DNA from 4 places in the Rossellomorea sp. ABR4_004 genome. Region 4 is predicted to be linked to each of the others. Evidence: predicted binding sites of a transcription regulator. Region 4 holds the regulator's gene; each other region holds the start of a gene.

Region 1 (5,258 bases), on a different contig from region 4:
CAGCGAAATACATGCTTGATCATAAAGTCAAGGGCTCGATCATCAACGTTTCGTCTGTACATGAAATCATTCCCTGGCCTCACTTTGCTCATTATGCGGCCAGTAAGGGCGGGGTGAAATTATTAATGGAAAGTCTTGCATTAGAATTCGCACCCGATGGAATCCGGGTAAACAACATTGCTCCCGGAGCCATTGATACTCCCATCAATGCCGAAAAATTTTCCGATCCCGAAAAGAAAAAAGGTGTGGAAAAGCTCATTCCAATGGGCTATATCGGGGAACCGGAGCAAATTGCATCCTGTGCAGCCTTTTTGGCTTCAGAGCAGGCAAGTTATGTTACAGGGACCACCCTCATCGCTGATGGGGGCATGACGAAATATCCAGGATTCCAAGCCGGGAGAGGCTGATGGAAAAAGGCCAAAATCAAAATGTGATTTTGGCCTTTTCTGTTTTTCACAGAATAAGTATTCTTAATCGACTATGGTGATAATCGGTGGCTTTTCTAAGTACTTCATGAAGTTCGGAACGTCGTCTTCAACCGCTTTCCATTCTTCTGAAGCAAACGCTTCTTTCATATCCGTTTTGTTTTCAAACTCGATTTCCGTTATTAGGTAGAGTGACAAATCCGTATTCTGATTGGATACCACCCTTTGTACGTTCGCATTTTTTACATGGGGGACCTTTCCTGCAATCGGCATATGGGTGTTAAAGTAATACTCCTCGAATCCCTCTTGATCCTTGGGCTTTTCATACATCACAATCACTTTCGCCATGTTACTCCTCCTCGTCCTGACAATTTGTATTCATTTGAATTTTAGCAATTATAGGAAAATATGACTATGCATTTCGTATCAAAAATCTCGACAGTATTTGACTTTGGCTATCTTTGAAATGGTTGTCGGGCCTGACCAAGCCGCCTTCGCTTTTCTTTTGTCCAGCTCCAGGGCTTAGAGGCTCGAGGTCATAAGTCAAACCTGCCAAAAAGGCAAAAACCCGCCTTTTCAGCAGGTTCGCCTTATGCTTGTCGCCTCTGGGCAAAGCCCTTCCGCTTTTCTTGATGTCCAGCTCCAGGGGCTTGGGGCTCGAGGTCATAAGCCAAGTGACCCAAAAAGGCAAAGAGCGCCTTTCCGGGTCACTCGTCTTATGCTTGTCGCCCCAGGGCGAGCCCCTTCCGCTTTTCTTGTTGTCCAGCTCCGGCGGCTAGTCCCTCGAGGTCACAACTGAAAAATCCCATAAGGCAAAAAGCGCCTTTTGGGATTTTTCAGTTGTGCTTGTCGGGCCTGATCAAGCCGCCTCCGCTTTTCTATTGTCCAGCTCCAGGGGCTTGGGGCTCGAGGTCATAAGCCAAGTGACCCAAAAAGGCAAAGAGCGCCTTTCCGGGTCACTCGTCTTATGCTTGTCGCCCCAGGGCGAGCCCCTTCCGCTTTTCTTGTTGTCCAGCTCCGGCGGCTAGTCCCTCGAGGTCACAACTGAAAAATCCCATAAGGAAAAGCGCCTTTTGGGATTTTTCAGTTGTGCTTGTCGGGCCTGACCAAGCCGCCTCCGCTTTTCTTGTTATTCTCTCTATTTCCATTAATTTTTGTTGAAAGGGAACGTATATTCGGTTAGAATCATAACTATACTATATAAGAACGTTTGTTCTATTTTGGGTAAAATGGAGGACGAATATATGACTGTCGATTACAGTGTGCTGCCACACCATAAGATTCTGTGCATCGATATGAAGAGCTTTTATGCTAGCTGTTCGGCTGTCATGCTGGGTCTCGATCCCCTTGAATGCCATTTGGCCGTAGTAGGGGACAGGGACCGCCAAGGAAGCATTGTGTTAGCGGCATCACCCAGGCTGAAGAAGGACTTTGGGATCAAAACGGGCTCACGGATGTTTGAAATCCCAAAGGACCCGCGCATCCGTCTTGTAGAGCCCAAAATGGCTACGTACGTCAGGATCTCAACCGAGTTGACGCGATTGTTCCATCGCTACGTACCGAAAGATGCCATTCATACGTATAGCGTGGACGAAAGTTTTATCAAGATTGATGGAGCGACGAATCTCTGGGGGGATGCCACGACCATTGCCCGCAAAATCAAGGATGATATGGAAAGGGAGTTTCAGCTGCCGTGCGCCATAGGGATCGGTCCCAATATGCTGTTATCTAAGCTTTGCCTGGATCTCGAAGCAAAGAAAGAGGGGATCGCCGAATGGACCTATGAAGACGTTCCGGAAAAGCTGTGGCCGTTATCGCCTTTACGTGAAATGTGGGGGATTGGCGGACGCTTGGAAAAAACGCTCAATCGCATGGGTATTTTCTCTGTCGGGCAATTGGCGCAGTATGACCTGGAGAAGCTCGAGGCCAAGTTCGGCGTTATGGGAAATCAGCTTTATTACCACGCATGGGGAGTTGATTTATCTGAAATAGGAGCTCCGATCATGGATGGTCAAATCAGCTTTGGCAAGGGGCAGATCCTGCTGCGCGATTATAAGGAGAAAGAGGAAATCAAACGTGTCATTTTAGAAATGTGTGAAGAAGTCGCCAGACGCGCCCGTACCCATCGCAAGGCGGGGAGAACAATAAGTTTTGGCGTCGGTTACAGTCACGAAGAATTTGGTGGAGGGTTTCACCGGTCGCGGACCATCGAGGAGCCGACCAATATCACCATGGATTTATATCGTGTATGCCTGGAGTTGTTTGAAGAGAATTACAACGGGAGAACTGTACGGAAAATCAACATCGCTCTTTCAAATATTGTAGATGATGGGGCCTTGCAGATTTCTTTGTTCGAGCCGAATCGATGGGAGAAGCGGGAGCTGGGGTATGTAGTGGACCGCATCCGAAATAAATATGGATCAGCAGCCCTTCTCCGGGCCGTATCCTATACAGAAGCAGGAACAGCAAGGCATCGTGCCCGCCTGGTGGGTGGACATAAATCGTAAATATAGGAGGTGAGAGAATTGATCCGCGACCGAGGAAGAATCAAATGGACATCTATGATGTTGCCGGAGCACGTGAAATTACTGAGGGATTGGGCAAAGGAAGATACGCACGAGAAGAGGATCGAACTTGACGAGCAGGAACTGGACAGGATGAATGAAGTCGTCGCAGAGGCGATGGAATTTGGTAAATTGGTGTCGATTACTCACTATGTAAAGCACCGTCATCAATTATCGATTGGAACCGTTCATCATGTCGACTCACTGGAAGGGAAGCTGCACGTCGTAGACAGGTTTGAAGACGTACACTATATTCCACTTGCTAGCATTGTCGACATTCGCTTTTTCGATTGACAGCTCAATGAAAAGAGAGACTTCATCCTGGTGAAGTCTCTCTTTTCATTCCATTTACTCTTCGTCCAATACTTTTTCTGCGCGCACACATGATTCGAATTTTCCTTTATGAGACGCGTCACAAAACGGCATGTTTGTAGATAAACCACAACGGCAAAGAGTAAACACTTGTTTCGTTGGAAATACATTTCCGTCAGCATCAATCAGTTCAACGTCGCCACTTACACGAAAAGAACCATTATCGTTCACTTTAATTTGAGCTTTTGCCATGAAAAACCACCCTTTCTAGAAAATACAAAAGAATCCCCCTTATCGATAGTAAAGTGAAAACAGGAAAAATGCAATATTCTAAAGGAAACAAATGAAATGTGATAGGATAAGGGATAGAGGAGGTCGTCGTCGGATGAAAATTGAACTAACCAACGAAGCAACCAAAAAGATTCAAGATAAAATCGGAACCCAGAATGGTCACCTTAAATTGAAATACGATACAGAAGGCTGCGGCTGTGTTGTCAGCGGTATTCCTACCTTATGGTTTGTCCATCACCCTGTTGAAGGTGAAGATATAAAGATAGAAACGAACAGCTATCCGATTCTGGTAGAAAAATCAAAAAGGGTATTCCTAGACGAAGAGTTAAAAATTGATTTTTCTTCACAAAGCAATACGTTTCAGCTAAAGAGTCCTGGCCAGATCATAAATGGGAGAATGAACTTTTTGATGTTTCCGGGAGAATGAAAATAAAAGCCTCAGATCTGAGAACATCGAAGATCCGAGGCTTTTTATAATATAAAACAATTTATGATAAAGCAGCGGTAATTGGTTCTATAGATACTAATCTAGTTCATTCACCAATTCCTCAAACAGGAGGGCCACTGAAACACCAGTCTTCCACCCGTCCATCCCGTCCTCTATCGACCAGTATGCAGATAAAACCGAATGACAGAACCCGTAAAGAATCAACCGTTCATAAGAGAGGGAAAGTAGAGAGGTCATTGTTTGAATTCTGTATCGAAGTAGTTCTATGGGAGCATCCCATTTCTTCCACTCATTTAGCATGAATTGAATACAATCATACTCTCTCTCTCCGATAAGCCCTTTGGGATCAATGGCCGTCCAGCTGGAAGATTCGGAGTAAAGAATGTTTCCGTGATGCAGGTCACCGTGTAGAAGAAAGAGCTCTGTCGAGGTGTTGAGTAACTCAGGAAAGAGGGTTTCAGCTTTTAAGACAAGCTCTTCAGGAATGGGACCGCTTCCACCATTGAATCTTTCCCGCAACCGCCCAATTCCCTTTGACCAGGAGTGAACCGTAGGGTAGGTATGAGAACTGACAGGCTTATGCCATAGTCGTTGGGCTACACGGGTGAAGATATGGAGGACTTCTTCTTCGTGCTCAATAGAATGAAGGGAAAATCCAGGAAACAGACGATCTAAAAGAATCCATCCCTCCTCCTTATTGAAATCGAGAACTTCCACCATGCCCCTTCCTTGAAAATCTTGAAGAGCATGAAACTCATTTGAGAAGTCGTTGTTCGGATACCCGATCTTTAGAACTGCATCCCGTTCATGATCAATTCGGACAGGAACCACAAAATTGTAGCTTAATGAAAAGGGCTCGCCGTAGGTTAAGCACAGCCTTTCTTCCAAAATCACCATAAGCTCTTCCACGTTTGAAATCCATCCTTCACCCGATTCTCCGTACATGGTTTGCATTTTTGACCTGAAATCAGTTGGAATCAAGAAACATCATCCCTTTCATTTAATACAAATTGGTGAAGAAACCGTTGAATCAATTGTTCATATTCCTCAGGGTTGTCATTATACGATTGAGCATGAGTGCCACGGAAATCGAGAAACAGCTCTTTTGGTCCCTGTTTTTTTTCATATAAATCTCTCGTCATTTGAGGCAGGATAAAGTCATCATTTGTACTGTGGATAAATAACACGGGTTTCCTGATATTTTGAACAACCGATATA
Region 2 (5,258 bases), on a different contig from region 4:
CCTATCCTTCTTTGGGTTATTCCTGACGGCCAAGCTGATGAGAGGCATCGTCGCCAATCATAAGGAGGATATGAAGGTATCGAGCGTGTCGAGCTTGAGCTCATTACCTCTGTTCTTAATGATCACCTCCATGCTTCTGTTCACTATCAGTCCCCTTAGCAACTGGATCTCCCGCTACCAGGAAACGAGGGCTGACCGATACGCAATAGAAATGACGGGCGACAAAGAAGCCGCCATCTCATCCTTCCAAAAGTTATCGAAGGTGGGATTATCTCAAGTCAATCCGCCTTTACTTGTGAAGATTTTCCGTTACGGTCATCCGACGATGCTTGAACGACTGACGATGCTTGAGGAGTATGAAAAGGAGAAAGATACAGAGTAAAGGAATAAAACTTACGAGATAAGTATTGGTACACCTTATACAGATTGAGAGAAAGTGAATGACAGGAAGAACGACTTGTGAATGGAAGCGAGTCGTTTTTTTGTCTATTTTTCACTTTTGTTTTCTTTATTCCAAATTTTAGTGTGCAATCCTTGCGGGTGTGGTAAAATAAGGAATTACATAATTGTATTTTCTGTTTATTAAAAAAGGCAGGGGGATGGAGAATATCAAAAATCATAAAGTTTGGTTATTGTTTATTCGTTTTTCATTTACCGTTTTAGCGTTAATCGGCCTACCTTTTTTGAGTTATCTTGAAACTGGTCGCCCGATGATGGAGTGGTCTTTGATTATAGGGATATTAGTTACCCTGATCATCATCTATGTAAATGGAGACGGCTATTTTTACAAAAAGGGGCAGCATTTGATCAAAGAAAAAAAGAAAAGGTTTTATCATTCGATCTCTTTCTGGACAGCTTTCGTTTATACCGCCGTGGCATTATACTTTACGATTAAAATTTATGGGAATTTACTACATTAGATGTTCCTAGAATTGATTACAACATGCGACCATACAGAAAAAAGCCAAGTCTCTTAAAAGACTAGGCTTTTTCTCTTTTATTAATAATCAAGTTCTTCGCTTTCTCTGTCATATAGGCGAAAATTACATCTTTATGATGCAGTCCTGAGTTTGTTAGTTGTGTTTCCAGCCACTCTGTCGATTTGCCAAGAAGCTTCAGGTTCCGCGTTTGGATTTTACCATCCACAATCACTGAAATCGGCAATCCCTCGTCATCAATTTTAAGGTCGAGATGCTGGACGGTAACAGGGGTGTTTTCCACCTTTGGAATGACGCTCACTTCACCGATCGGCTCGAGCATGGCGTAGTCCACATCTGAAATTTTGGGGTAACCTTGAGAGCGTAGAATGGAGGTTAATTGGATCAGCGAGATCTTGGATTTCTCCAGATTATCCTCTAATATCTCCCCATTTTTAATCAGTAAGGTGGGTTCACCCAAGAAGAAGCGATTCCCCCATTGACTTAGGGTCATGAATGAGAACAGTACATGAAGCCCTACTAAAATGACGAGAGCCGCGATGGTTGGCCAGAATTCCGTGGAGATCAGTGGTTCAGAGGCAATGGTCCCAACGATAATAATTGCCACTAGATCATAGGGAGTCATCTGTACAATTGTGGATTTTCCCATCAGTCGCATTGCGGCAATGGTAATTAAGTAGAGGACAAGTACTTTTATTAGCAGGATCATCATATTCGCTCCAAAAGTGTTTAGGTTAGCTTTAGGATGTACTATTTAAATTGAAGTCATGCATGAAATGGAGGGTCCAATGGCCCGTCCATTAAAAAAGGAATAGCTGACTCATGTATAGAGTCAGCTATTATTTATCATCCGTAACTTAGGTTCAGTTCGTTTAATTCTTTTGATAATTTCATGAACAGAGGTTTATTTTTCTTATCCAGGGCGGCGTCAATGTCTGTTAGGAGTTTTGTCTTGCGCGTCATCAGAATGCTTTCATGCAGCACCATGTCGATATAGATCTCCATCACACTTCTCTCAGCGGCTTTCTTACGGGTCATGGCAGAAGCTTTCATCATTTCGGTATAGGACTTTTTGTTTTCCATATACGGTCACCCCTGAATTCTTTTTATTAGTATATGGGGTAAGTAGTAAAAATTCAACCAAAAAATTAAATATTCTGATAATTTTTTATCCTTAGCGAAGTAGCGTGTGATTAATTTCAGAATTTTTAAAAATATGCGAGACAACCCTCGAAATTTATGGTATTATTTTGGTGAAAAATGTAAATGGAGGCGATGAAATGAGAGAAAAATCTCGAATTATAGAAGAATATGAAGTGAATCCCCATACGATGATCCTGCAGCCAATTGAGTACGGTGCCAGGACATTTACCAAAATCATAGAGGTAGATGACGTGCTAATCTCCCCATTCAAACCGTTCGATATTTTAAAGAAGAGTTGTGAATTCTTTGGTTCCTCCTATGAAGGAAGAAAAGAAGGCACCAAAAGACTTACGGGTATCATCTACAAAGCTCCCATCATGGTGAATCCTCAAATGTCCATTTATCTATTTCCAACATCTTCTCCTGTCAAGCAAGAATGCGCCTGGATTTCCCATTCACATGTTCGCGGGTATGAACGATCGACAAATGGATCAACACGGGTCTTTCTTCAAAACAATGAGTCCTGTATGGTTCCCATTTCTTACAGTTCCTTTGAAAATCAAATGCTTCGTACTTCGGACTTGCGTATCGCCTATACACAGCGTGTCGCAGAAATGGAAAGTAAATATAATACGAAGGTTCAAACCGAAATGAGTACTATCAAAACGTTTTACCTTAATCGAAATATCAAAAAAAACGATGCGTGAGATGAATCACGCTTCTTTTGTTGTATCAGTTTTCGTTTCCAGGAATCGACGATACAAATAATGTCTCATTAAATCCTCCACACGGTTTCGAAGGCGCGGATTAAAGTAATTATGGTGCTCCTCATAACCCTTATACAGAAACATATACATCGTAAAGGCATCGTCTGATTGAATTCGCTCAACCTTCATCTTATTGGTCCTCATGTACTTTTTGACATGAGCAAGTTCTCCTTGGATGACCTTCATCGTCTCCTCAATCATTTCTAAATACGGCCGTTTTAATTTAAACGGGCTGCTGTCTACGATTTGCAGATCACGATTCAAAATCGTCAGCACCATCGGTAAATATATGGCCTGTTCTAATATGTTTCTGTCGTTCTCCGGGATCCTTGTCATATGAAAAGACTCCTTTTCACTTTAATATAGAACAAATGTTCGTATTTTCATTTTACGTGGAATTCGATTTACTTTCAATAGCGAAAGTTGTAGAATTTGAATTTGTTTCTATTATGAAGGGCAGATCGGATTTTTATCCATAAAGGAAAAAGTATTTCTGACGTCGAAACAATAAAGAGAATAGAAGAAAGGAAGGTGCCTGAACATGAATAAAGGGATTGAAATCCAGGATCTCTATGAGTTAAAGGCCGTATCAGATCCAAGATTGTCCCCCAGTGGAGATGAAGCCGTTTATGTCAAAACCTTCATGTGTGAAGAAAAAAATGAGTATTTCTCAACCTTACATAGCATCCGTCTGCAGGATAAGACCACTCATCAATGGACTTTCGGAGAACAAAAGATTTCAACTCCCATATGGTCACCTGATGGTAGAAAGATCGCCTTTGTATCCAATCGCTCCGGTGTGAATCAACTATACCTCATCCACCGGGATGGAGGGGAAGCAGAACAACTGACAAATTACCAAAAAGGCGTTTCAAATCCAGTCTGGTCTCCATGCGGTGAGAAAATTTCAGTCACTCTCCGACTTGAAAAAGGGGAGACGTTTGAAAACAAAGAAGGCGAAGAAGAGAAATTAAAGCCATACGTTGCGACTGGCATGAAATATAAAAGTGATGACCGAGGATTCGATGACCAATGCTATTCGCAAATAGTAGTGGTGGAGGTGGCATCGAAAAAAATGAGAAGAGTCACGGACGATATCCATGATTACACTCTTCACTCCTGGTCGCCAGATGGAAAGCATATTGCATTTTCAGTGGACCGAACAGGAGACAAGGATTTCTCATTCCAGTCTGATTTGTGTATTTCTAACCTTGAAATGAATGAATACAAAAAGGTCAATGAAGAATCGGGTTACTACGGAGGAGCGGCTTGGTCTCCTGACGGAAAGCATCTTGCCTACATAGGGCACGGACGTGAATTCGAGAATGCGACACATAATAAGGTGTGGCTGCACCACATTGAAACTGGACATTCCATTTGCCTGACAGAAGGCATGGATCTGCCCGTAGGAGATTATCTTAATAGCGACAGTGTCCAAGGTTCATCACAAACGGGGATACTATGGTCAAAGGATAATGAAAGCTTCTATTTCCTGGCATCTGATGCAGGGAACACAGTCCTTTACTACGCACATATTGATGGGGCGATATACCCTGCACTGCTGCAGGAAGAACAACATGTATATGGATACGACTTCGATTCAACTCGACAGGTGATGCTCGTTGCCATGAGCAAGCCGACCGAACCGGGTGAATTATATACTCTTCATGTTCCTAGTGGTGAGTTGAATAAAATGACTAACCTGAACGGGGACCTGCTGGGGAATCGTGAATTATCTTCTCCCCAATCGTTTATGTACACTGGTGCGAAAGACTGGCCAGTACAGGGTTGGATCATGAAGCCAGTCGGTTTTGAGGAAGGAAAGAAGTATCCACTTATCGTCGAAATACATGGAGGCCCCCACACCATGTATGGGAACACGTTCTTTCACGAATTCCAAGTGCTGGCAAGTAAAGGATATGCTGTTTTATATGTGAATCCAAGAGGAAGCCATGGCTACGGGCAAGAGTTCGTGGATGCCGTAAGAGGCGATTACGGCGGCGGGGATTACGAAGATATCATGGCAGCAGTCGAGTATGCCCTTGAGGAATTTCCGTTTATTGATGAAACCCGCTTAGGTGTGACCGGTGGAAGCTACGGAGGGTTCATGACCAACTGGATCATCGGTCATAGCGACAAGTTTAAAGCTGCAGCCACCCAGCGCTCCATCAGCAATTGGATCAGTTTTTACGGAGTGAGTGATATCGGCTACTACTTCTCAGAATGGCAAATCCAAAGCGATCTTGGCGACATTGAAACCCTCTGGAAGCGTTCACCTCTTGCGTATGTGAAGAATATGAACACACCCCTATTAATACTTCACAGCGAAAAGGACTACCGTTGTCCGATTGAGCAGGCGGAACAACTATTTATCGCCTTGAAACGTGAGAAGAAAGATGTGAGATTTGTA
Region 3 (5,258 bases), on a different contig from region 4:
ATTATAGGCGATTTGAAGATCACTGTTTTTATAGAGGTAGTTTAAGACGCCAGTAGCATCTGCATCTTTCTTTAACTCAATGACAATGCGCATCCCATCTCGGTCTGTTTCATCACGAACTTCTGCAATTCCTTCCACTTTGCGATCTACACGGAATTCATCCATTTTCTTGACGAGATTCGCTTTGTTTACCTCATAAGGAATTTCCGTAATGACGATCTGTTGTTTACTTCCACGGATGCTTTCAATATCAGCTTTTCCACGAACAACGACTTTTCCTTTTCCGGTTTCGTAGGCTTTTTTGATGCCGTCTACCCCTTGAATGATGCCCCCTGTTGGAAAATCAGGTCCTTTTAAGACCGTCATTAAATCTTCCACCGTGCTTTGTGGCTTTTCCATGCGCATAATTGTCGCATCAATGACTTCATCAAGGTGATGAGGTGGAATGTCAGTTGCATATCCTGCAGAGATACCAGTAGAACCGTTAACTAAGAGGTTCGGAAAACGTGAAGGCAAAACAGTCGGTTCACTGGATGTATCATCAAAATTTGGTACAAAGTCCACGGTTTTTTTATCGATATCACGCAAGAGCTCCATGGAGATAGCAGAAAGTCGAGCCTCTGTATAACGCATGGCAGCAGGCGGATCTCCGTCGATGCTTCCGTTATTTCCGTGCATCTCGACTAAATATTTACGCACTTTCCACGTTTGACTCATACGCACCATGGCATCATACACAGATGTATCACCATGTGGATGGTAGTTACCAATAACATTACCAACGGTTTTTGCTGATTTTCGGAACCCTTTTTCCTGGGTGTTACCATCCACGTACATAGCGTAAAGGATACGTCTTTGTACAGGCTTTAACCCGTCGCGTGCATCAGGTAATGCACGCTCTTGGATGATGTATTTACTATAACGTCCAAATCGGTCGCCAAGTACCTCCTCTAGAGGTAAGTCTTGATATCTTTCTACAGTTGTCATGTATTAACCCTCCTCTGCGACCGTAATGTTTTCATTTTCAAGAATACTTCCATCTTCTTCTAACCCGAAGGCTACATTGCTTTCAATCCATTTACGGCGCGGCTCTACTTTATCTCCCATAAGGGTCGTCACGCGACGCTCAGCCCGGGCAGCATCATCAATGCGGACACGGATCAGTGCACGTGTTTCAGGATCCATCGTTGTCTCCCATAGCTGATCGGCGTTCATTTCTCCAAGACCTTTATAGCGCTGGATCATATAGCCTTTACCAACTTTAGAAATGGCTCCTTGAAGCTCTTCATCCGTCCATGCGTATTCAAGCTTTTGTTTCTTTCCTGTACCTTTACTTACTTTGTAGAGAGGAGGAAGTGCAATATATACTTTCCCTGCTTCTAATAATGGTTTCATGTAGCGATAGAAGAAGGTCAGCAATAGAACCTGGATATGGGCTCCATCTGTATCGGCATCGGTCATGATGACAATTTTGTCATAATTGATGTCGCCGACGTTGAATTCCGGACCGACTCCACCACCTATCGCATGTATGATTGTATTGATTTCTTCGTTTTTGAAGATATCCTGAAGCTTTGCTTTTTCAGTATTGATGACTTTCCCCCGAAGTGGAAGAATCGCTTGGAATTTACGGTCACGACCTTGTTTCGCTGAACCTCCCGCAGAATCACCCTCCACAAGATAGAGCTCGTTACGGGCTGGATTTCTCGATTGAGCAGGCGTTAATTTACCAGATAGAACGGTTTCAGATCGCTTTCGTTTCTTTCCGTTACGCGCATCTTCCCTTGCCTTACGTGCTGCTTCCCGTGCTTGGGCGGCTTTAATGGATTTTTTAATAAGAAGGGAACTTGTATCGGGATTTTCTTCTAAGAAATATAAAAGGTGCTCCGAAACAACTGCATCCACGGCTGAACGTGCTTCACTCGTTCCAAGCTTTCCTTTCGTCTGCCCCTCAAATTGAAGGAGATGTTCCGGTATACGCACAGACACGATACTGGCCAGGCCTTCACGAATGTCGGTCCCTTCAAGATTTTTGTCCCGATCTTTTAAAATCCCAACTTTTCGGGCGTACTCATTAAAGACACGGGTCATGGCTGTCTTTGCTCCGGCTTCATGTGTACCTCCGTCTTTTGTACGAACATTGTTCACGAATGACAGAATGTTTTCTGAGAACCCGTCATTAAATTGAAAGGCGAACTCCACTTCGATGGTATGATTTTCCCCTTCAAAGAAAGCTACGTTATGAAGAACATCTTTTTCTTCGTTCAAGTATTGAACAAAGGCCTGGATCCCGCTCTCAAAGTGAAAGACTTCCTTCTGATCATGACGCTCATCAATGATTTCGATTTTTAACCCTTTAAGAAGGAATGCAGATTCCCTTAAACGCTCACATAGTGTTTCATAATTATAGGAGGTATTACTGAAAATCTCTGGATCAGGTTTGAAATGGATACACGTTCCTGATTTCTTTGTTTTTCCGATTTTCTCAAGAGTGGTTTCCGGTTTTCCACCTTTTGTGAAACGCTGTTCATACTTCGTTCCATCTCTTTCAATCGTCACAACAAGCCATTCCGATAGGGCGTTTACGACTGAGGCACCTACACCATGCAATCCGCCACTCGTCTTGTACCCGCCTTGTCCGAATTTCCCTCCTGCGTGCAGCACAGTCAAGATGACTTCAGGAGTGGGCTTGCCAAGTTTATGCATTCCAGTAGGCATCCCGCGTCCTTTATCCTGAACTGAGATGCTATTATCCTTATGTATCGTTACAATAATCTCATTTCCGAAGCCTGCTAATGCTTCATCCACCGAATTATCGACAATTTCGTATACTAAATGATGCAATCCTCTTGAATCTGTAGAGCCTATATACATTCCAGGTCTCTTACGTACGGCTTCTAAACCTTCTAAAACTTGAATGGCATCATCATTGTAATCCATGGTCTTATTCTGGTTGGCCACGAACATTCCCCTTTCAAAACTTCTCTAACCGTAAATAGTGCTTGTACGGTAGTATTGGTTATGTATATGTTAACTATAACATAAGAACGTTTGTTCGTTTACCTGTTTTGATCATTTCTGAGGTAAACCACTATGCTATATTGTAGCGTTTTATTTGATTTTCGCAAATGTAATTTCCTTGAACAGCTTTTATATCGGACTGTTTTCTTAAGTTGGGACCGGTTTTTTTAGTGCTGAAAGAAGAAAAGTCCACCCGAAAAAAAACAAGCGGTAAGAGCCGCTTGTTACGAGTGAGAGTTATTTGGTTAAAGCATGTTCAACCTTTATACAGCGATCCATAATGACTGTATACCCACGTTCTTTCAAAAAGCGATAAGCCTCTTCATTCATTACACCTTGTTGCGCCCAAAACACGTTAGAATCGATTTCATCAAATTCTATCGCGATCTGTGGTAGAAATTCTGAGCGTCGAAATACATTGACAATGTCAATCGGTCCTTCAATCTCCTTCAGAGAAGATACGGCTTTAACGCCCAATGCGGCATCAATGGTTGGATTCACAGGGATAATCTCATAGCCTTGATCCTGCATCGCTTTTGAGACCATATAAGATGTTCGTGAAGGATTGTCACTTAATCCGATCACAGCAATGCGTTTTGATTGTTTAAGAATGTTTCCGATTTCTTGTCGGGATGGGTTTTCCATAGATGTTTACAACTCCTTCGTGGTTCCTTATACATTCACTCTTGACTGTTCCTTAAGTCCTATTCTTCTTTTATACCATATTTCCCTTTAATTTTTCGAAATTTTATAAAAATATCTAAACAGAATGAAGTGTCAGATGGACAAAGGACGTGTTGATTTTCCTCTATCCATTCTGACACTTCTTAACATTTTACTCTTCAATTAATCCCTTGGATAGGAGAAATTCACGCGCTACATCTTTAGGATCTTGTTTATCCATATCCACCTTGGCATTCATCTCACTCATCTCTTCCTCAGAAATTTGTCCAGCTAATTCATTCAGGACTTCTTCTACTTCAGGATGATCTTCCAGAACTTCCTGACGGATGATAGGAGCGGCATCATATGGTGGGAAAAATCCTTTGTCATCCGTAGTTGTTTTCAGATTGTATCGTTGTATTCTTCCATCGGTTGTAAAGGCCGGAATAATATCTACATCTCCGTTCTTCACCGCTTCATACATAATGTTCGGGTCAAAGCTTTCTTTCTCTTTGAATTCGTAACCGTATGCTTCTGCAAATGCATCGTACCCATCACCTTCACGTTCATAGAATTGATGCGGTGCACCAAAACTTAAATCTTTCGATAGGGGAACAAGGTCAGAGAAGGTTTTGGCATCAAAGTCCTGATCTTGTGTATAAGCAAGGGTATACGTGTTTTCGAATCCCAGTGGCTTTAACCATGTCACATTGAACTTTTCTTCGTATCCTTTACGTACTTGAGATAGAATTTCTTCAGCTGTAGCCCCTTCCTTCGCCTGCTCTTTTAACACCGCTTCAAGTCCGGTTCCTGTGTACTCGATATATACGTCGATGTCGCCTTTTTCAAGAGCGGGTGTCAAAATCGATACTTCCCCGAGTCCTTCTTCCACTTTAACATCCAGGTCTGTTTTCTCTTTAAGAAGTTCAGCCATCATTTGCGTTAAAATAAACTGTTCAGTCCACATCTTGCCTGAAACCGTAATGGTATCTTTGCCCCCTCCATTTCCGCAACCTGCGATCACGAAGGATAGGGCTATTAATAAAATAAATGGTTTTAATTTCTTTTTCATTCTTACTCTCCTTTGAATATGCTTTATTTTCGTGCTTTTAATCCTTTAGGTGTTGTCATTCTTTCGAGTAGTTTTAATAAAAAATCAAAAGAAAGTGCAAGTAAGGCAGCAGGAATGGCCCCTGCAAGTACTAAAGAATTATTCCAGGTGGATAGTCCCCGGTAAATGAGATCACCCAGTCCCCCCGCTCCTACAAAGGTTGCAAGCGTCGCGACTCCCACCGTTAAGACAGTGGCGGTTCTGATACCCGCCATAATGAACGGCAGGGCGAGAGGAAGCTCCACTTTAAACAGTAGCTGTGAATTTGTCATACCCATCCCTCTGCCGGCTTCTATGACTCCCTCATCAACACCGATGATCCCTGTGTACGTGTTCCTGAGAATCGGTAAGAGTGCATATACGGTCAGGGCAATAATCGCTGTGATACTGCCTGTACCTAATAGGGGAATGAGAAAACCAAAAAGTGCTAAGCTGGGGATGGTTTGGAAAATGGCTGTTATTC
Region 4 (5,258 bases):
ATTAGAAAGTATTTATGCCGATGTTTTCGGAGGAGAAGCAGGACTAGTGCGACCTCAGATTATATCAGGTACTCATGCAATCTCCATCGCCTTATTTGGTGTACTCAGACCTGGGGACGAATTAGTGTACATAACGGGAAAACCATATGATACGTTAGAAGAAATCGTTGGGATTCGCGGGGAAGGAACCGGGTCACTGAAAGACTTTCAAATTGGCTATCAAAGTGTAGATTTACTCCATTCTGGAAAGGTCGATTTTGAAAGGGTGGCAAAAACCATTTCTTCCAAAACAAAAATGGTGGGGATTCAGCGATCTAAAGGATATGCCAACCGACCTTCCTTTACGATAGAAGAAATCAAAGAAATGATTGATTTTGTTAAAGAGATCAACCCTGAAATAGTCGTCTTCGTAGACAACTGCTACGGAGAATTTGTAGAAGAGAGTGAGCCTTGTCACATAGGAGCAGACTTAATGGCAGGCTCCCTTATCAAAAATCCTGGTGGAGGCCTTGCTAAAACCGGAGGCTACATTGTAGGAAAGAAAGAATACGTTGACGCATGTTCATATCGAATGACCTCTCCTGGAATAGGGGCAGAGGCGGGGGCATCTCTTTATAGCTTGCAAGAAATGTATCAAGGCTTCTTTTTGGCACCACATGTGGTGGCACAATCATTAAAGGGCGCAGTCTTCACATCTGCGCTTTTAACGGAACTTGGCATGAATACAAATCCAAGTTCTCATGCTAAACGAACGGATTTAATTCAGTCTGTGCAGTTCGATGACAGAGATAAGATGGTGGCGTTTTGTCAGGCAATCCAGCTTGCATCACCTATTAATTCTCATTTTACTCCATATCCCAACTATATGCCGGGATATGAGGATGATGTCATTATGGCGGCAGGAACATTCATTCAAGGTTCCAGCATTGAATTATCTGCAGACGGTCCCATAAGACCACCTTATGTGGCATATGTTCAGGGGGGATTAACTTACGCCCATGTGAAAATTGCCGTCTGCTCGGCAGTAGATAATTTGATTGAAAAAGGTTTAATCACTGTGACAAAAGGATAATAAAATAGTAATTGGATAGTCTAAATCTGACTATCCTTTTCTTCTGAATTCATATGTAAGAAAATCTAACATTTGATTGACAGAACTCCTTACATTACATATAATAAGGTTAAGAAGGAAAACAAAAGGAGGAATCAGGATGAGCGGAAGTGAAATTCGTCGAACGATGGCATTATTCCCCATTAGTATTGTCATGCAGCTCACGGACCTAACAGCTCGTCAGATTCGATACTATGAAGAGCACCAATTGATCAGCCCTGCACGTACTGAGGGGAATCGCAGGCTCTTTTCCTTGAATGACATTGATAAGTTATTGGAAGTAAAGGATCTGTTAGATCAAGGGATCAACATGGCTGGGATTAAGAAGATATATGCGGTATCCAGTCATAATGAAAGTAAAGTAGTATCTGACGTAAGTAATGAAAAGGAAGAAAAAGCACGACAGGATCTATCCGATGACGAGCTGCGTAAATTACTTCGAAATGAATTGATGCATTCCGGTCGATTTACTAAAGCATCTTTGCGTCAAGGTGACATGTCTCGCTTTTTTCATTAAATAAAACCTTTAATAAACTTGAGGAGGAAACACGTAAATGGCAAAGTATACTCGAGAAGATGTTTTAAGATTAGCGAATGAAGAAGGTGTAAAGTTCATCCGACTGCAATTCACTGACATACTGGGGACGATTAAGAACGTAGAAATCCCTCTTAGTCAGCTTGAGAAGGCACTAGATAACAAGATGATGTTTGACGGATCTTCAATTGAAGGATTTGTTCGAATTGAAGAATCAGATATGTACCTATTCCCTGATTTAGACACTTGGTTAGTATTCCCATGGACAGCTGAAAAAGGAAAAGTAGCCAGACTGATCTGTGATATCTACAATCCAGATGGCACTCCATTCGAAGGAGATCCGCGTAACAATTTAAAACGCATCTTAAGTCAAATGGAAGAGCTAGGGTTTACTGACTTCAACCTTGGACCTGAGCCAGAATTCTTCCTCTTTAAATTAGACGTAAATGGTGAGCCGACATTAGAATTGAACGATAACGGTGGCTATTTCGATTTAGCTCCTACAGATTTAGGGGAGAACTGCCGTCGGGATATCGCATTAGAATTAGAAGAAATGGGCTTTGAAATCGAAGCATCTCACCACGAAGTTGCTCCTGGTCAACATGAGATCGACTTTAAATATGCAAGTGCATTAAGAGCATGTGATGATATCCAAACATTTAAACTAGTGGTTAAGACGATTGCTCGTAAGCATGGATTACACGCAACATTCATGCCTAAGCCTCTATTTGGTGTTAATGGGTCAGGTATGCACTGTAACATGTCCCTATTCAAAAATGGGGAAAACTCTTTTTTTGATGAAAAGGGAGATCTGCAATTAAGCGATACAGCTCGTCAATTCCTTGCAGGTATCATTAAACATGCTACTGACTTTACAGCGATCACGAACCCGACTGTAAACTCATATAAGCGTTTAGTACCTGGATATGAAGCACCTTGTTATGTTGCATGGTCTGCTCGTAACCGCAGCCCATTAATCCGCATCCCTGCTTCCCGTGGATTAAGCACGCGTGTTGAGGTCCGTAGTGTTGACCCGGCCGCAAACCCATACCTGGCGATGGCTGTATTACTGGCTGCTGGATTGGACGGAATCAAGAATAACCTTCCAGCTCCTAAGCCAATCGACCGCAACATTTATGTTATGGATAAAAAAGAGCGTGAAGAAGCGGGAATCGTAGATCTTCCAGCAACTTTACACGCTGCATTAGAAAATCTTAAAACAAATGAAGTAATCGTTAAATCCCTTGGAGAACACATCTTCGAACACTTCGTGGAAGCGAAAGAAATCGAATGGGATATGTTCCGTACACAAGTACACCCATGGGAGCGCGAGCAATACATTCAAATGTATTAATCCTTAATACGTGTATTTATTCAAATGGAGTGGGGGTAGCACAAATGCTGCCCCCACTTCTTTTTTTAGGCCATCAAAAATATAAGCCGCTATGTATACATAGCGGCTTATTACATATTAATGTACTTGACGATAAACTCCGACAACTTTTCCTAAAATAGATACATTTCGTAAAATAATCGGAGCCATGGTTGAATTCTCTGGTTGTAATCGAACATAATCCTTTTCTTTAAAGAAGCGTTTTACAGTCGCTTCATCTTCCTCGGTCATCGCTACGACGATATCCCCATTGTTCGCTGTTTGTTGCTGACGAACGATAACAAAATCCCCATCCAAGATTCCGGCCTCTATCATACTGTCACCCATGATTTCCAGCATGAAGACCTGTTCATCTGAAGGTGCCATACGCTCAGGCAGTGGAAAGAATTCCTCGACATTTTCAACAGCCGTGATGGGTTGACCCGCTGTAACCTTACCGATTAAAGGAACATTAACAACCCGCTGACGCGGTATCGTATCCTCTTCAAGATTTAAGATTTCGATGGCTCTTGGTTTAGTGGGATCTCTGCGAATAAGACCTTTACTCTCTAACCTGGCCAGATGTCCGTGTACGGTGGAACTAGAAGCAAGACCAACGGCTTCCCCGATTTCCCGTACGGAAGGTGGGTACCCTTTTTCTCTTACTGCAATTTTAATATATTCTAGTATGTCCTGCTGTCTTTTAGACAATTTTGTCATGTTCACGCACCTCTATTATAGATCTTATGTTCCCATTATAGCATGTCTTTCCAGCCGATACAAACATAAGTTCGAATTTCTGTTGACACCAAACGAATGTTCGTATTACAATGAATATAACAAAAAACAGAACAAACATTCGTATGGAGGTATTTTTTATGTTAACACACATTTGGAATCGTTTCTCTTACATTATTATATTATTTATTTTAGCTCTTTTATCTGCAGCCTATTTGCTAGTGGTCATGGCAAACCAGCCGTCATATCAAAGCATCACCGTTCAGGATGGAGACACACTTTGGACTATTGCCAAACAGTACAATGAAGAATATTCTATGACGGTGGAAGAATTTATCGCTTGGGTCGGAGAGGAAAATAATCTCACATCATTCTCAATCAAACCCGGTGAATCGCTTGTGTTACCTATAGAAAATCCAACATTATCCACCCATTCAAACTATGAATTGGTAATGAACGAAGAATAGAGGGATAGAAGATGAAGGCAGTAATTTACTGCAGAGTCAGTACAAAGAAAGACACACAGGAAACATCCTTGGAACGTCAAGAAGAGGAATTAGTGAAGTTAGCACAAGAACACCAATACGAAGTTGTTGCTATCATAAAAGATCAAGCAAGCGGTTTTGAGTTGGATCGCCCTGGTGTTCTTGAACTTCTTGATTTGATTAAAGAGGATTCGATTGAGGTTGTTCTCATACAGGACGAAACAAGAATTGGCAGAGGGAATGCCAAAATTGCTCTTATTCATTGTTTATTAAAAGAGGAAGTCAAGATTATCAGTCAAACACATAGTGGGGAGCTTCACTTATCTGAATCAGATTCTATGGTGATTAATATCGTAAGTATGGTTGAGGAGTATCAAAGGAAACTCCATAATTTAAAAATCAGACGAGGGATGAAAAGGGCAGTGGAAAATGGTTTTCAACCTCATAAAAATCTGAAAAACAAAGGGAATGCAGAAGGAAGAGAGCGGATTGAAGTACCCGTTGAGGAAATTGTTCGGTTAAGAAAGAACGAACTGACATTTGCTGAAATCGCAGCCACTTTAAGAGGGTTTGGGTATGATGTCTCCAAAGCTACCGTACATAGGCGTTTCAAAGAATATATGTCTTCATTGGAAAATGCGTAACTCTTGTTTTATCTCCTTTAATCTAGTAACATGACGATAGTATTAAGCTTTACTATTAGTTGTGTATTAGATTTTGCCTACTATGCAATAAAGGAGTTTTTATAGATGCTTTCAAAAACAAAAATGAATCGAATCAATGAACTTGCCAAGAAGTCCAAGAGTAGCGGACTAACCGAACAAGAAGCAAAAGAGCAGTCCAAGTTGAGAAAAGAATACCTGGAAACGTTTCGTCAATCGATGAAAGGGACCATTGAAAATACAAGAATATTTGATCCGGAAGGTAATGAAGTGACCCCTAAGAAGATTCAGGATATACAGACTAAGAAGAAAATGAACTAAATGATTGAACTGCCAGGTCCATTTTATATGGACC

What was found. The regulator LexA, encoded in region 4, represses DNA repair genes until DNA is damaged. The targets are predictions, from matches to a motif close to CGAACATATGTTCG.
Region 1: ACXAF2_RS03290 (Y-family DNA polymerase) is a predicted target of LexA. The motif match lies at 1,590-1,603, and genes of this name have one in related genera.
Region 2: ACXAF2_RS21670 (YhjD family protein) is a predicted target of LexA. The motif match lies at 3,213-3,226, and genes of this name have one in related genera.
Region 3: parE (DNA topoisomerase IV subunit B) is a predicted target of LexA. The motif match lies at 3,045-3,058, and genes of this name have one in related genera.

What each region holds. Positions count from the first base shown of each region.
Region 1 is NZ_JBSWVM010000001.1:585,044-590,301, reverse strand. Features, by position in the region: gene ACXAF2_RS03300 (glucose-1-dehydrogenase) at 1-407, shown strand, start outside; gene ACXAF2_RS03295 (EthD family reductase) at 471-773, opposite strand; gene ACXAF2_RS03290 (Y-family DNA polymerase) at 1,670-2,932, shown strand; gene ACXAF2_RS03285 (YolD-like family protein) at 2,951-3,283, shown strand; gene ACXAF2_RS03280 (CDGSH iron-sulfur domain-containing protein) at 3,338-3,553, opposite strand; gene ACXAF2_RS03275 (iron-sulfur cluster biosynthesis family protein) at 3,687-4,019, shown strand; gene ACXAF2_RS03270 (aminoglycoside phosphotransferase family protein) at 4,116-5,021, opposite strand; gene ACXAF2_RS03265 (alpha/beta hydrolase) at 5,018-5,258, opposite strand, start outside.
Region 2 is NZ_JBSWVM010000006.1:42,231-47,488, reverse strand. Features, by position in the region: gene ACXAF2_RS21695 (M48 family metallopeptidase) at 1-382, shown strand, start outside; gene ACXAF2_RS21690 (hypothetical protein) at 600-920, shown strand; gene ACXAF2_RS21685 (DUF421 domain-containing protein) at 982-1,647, opposite strand; gene ACXAF2_RS21680 (IDEAL domain-containing protein) at 1,785-2,021, opposite strand; gene ACXAF2_RS21675 (competence protein ComK) at 2,219-2,788, shown strand; gene ACXAF2_RS21670 (YhjD family protein) at 2,795-3,184, opposite strand; gene ACXAF2_RS21665 (S9 family peptidase) at 3,390-5,258, shown strand, end outside.
Region 3 is NZ_JBSWVM010000001.1:129,161-134,418, reverse strand. Features, by position in the region: gene parC (DNA topoisomerase IV subunit A) at 1-987, opposite strand, end outside; gene parE (DNA topoisomerase IV subunit B) at 991-2,961, opposite strand; gene ACXAF2_RS00785 (CoA-binding protein) at 3,259-3,666, opposite strand; gene ACXAF2_RS00780 (ABC transporter substrate-binding protein) at 3,857-4,756, opposite strand; gene ACXAF2_RS00775 (ABC transporter permease) at 4,780-5,258, opposite strand, start outside.
Region 4 is NZ_JBSWVM010000003.1:131,260-136,517, reverse strand. Features, by position in the region: gene ACXAF2_RS17760 (methionine gamma-lyase family protein) at 1-1,072, shown strand, start outside; gene ACXAF2_RS17755 (MerR family transcriptional regulator) at 1,212-1,628, shown strand; gene glnA (type I glutamate--ammonia ligase) at 1,666-3,000, shown strand; gene lexA (transcriptional repressor LexA) at 3,118-3,738, opposite strand; gene yneA (cell division suppressor protein YneA) at 3,897-4,223, shown strand; gene ACXAF2_RS17735 (YneB family resolvase-like protein) at 4,235-4,885, shown strand; gene ACXAF2_RS17730 (DUF896 domain-containing protein) at 4,991-5,224, shown strand.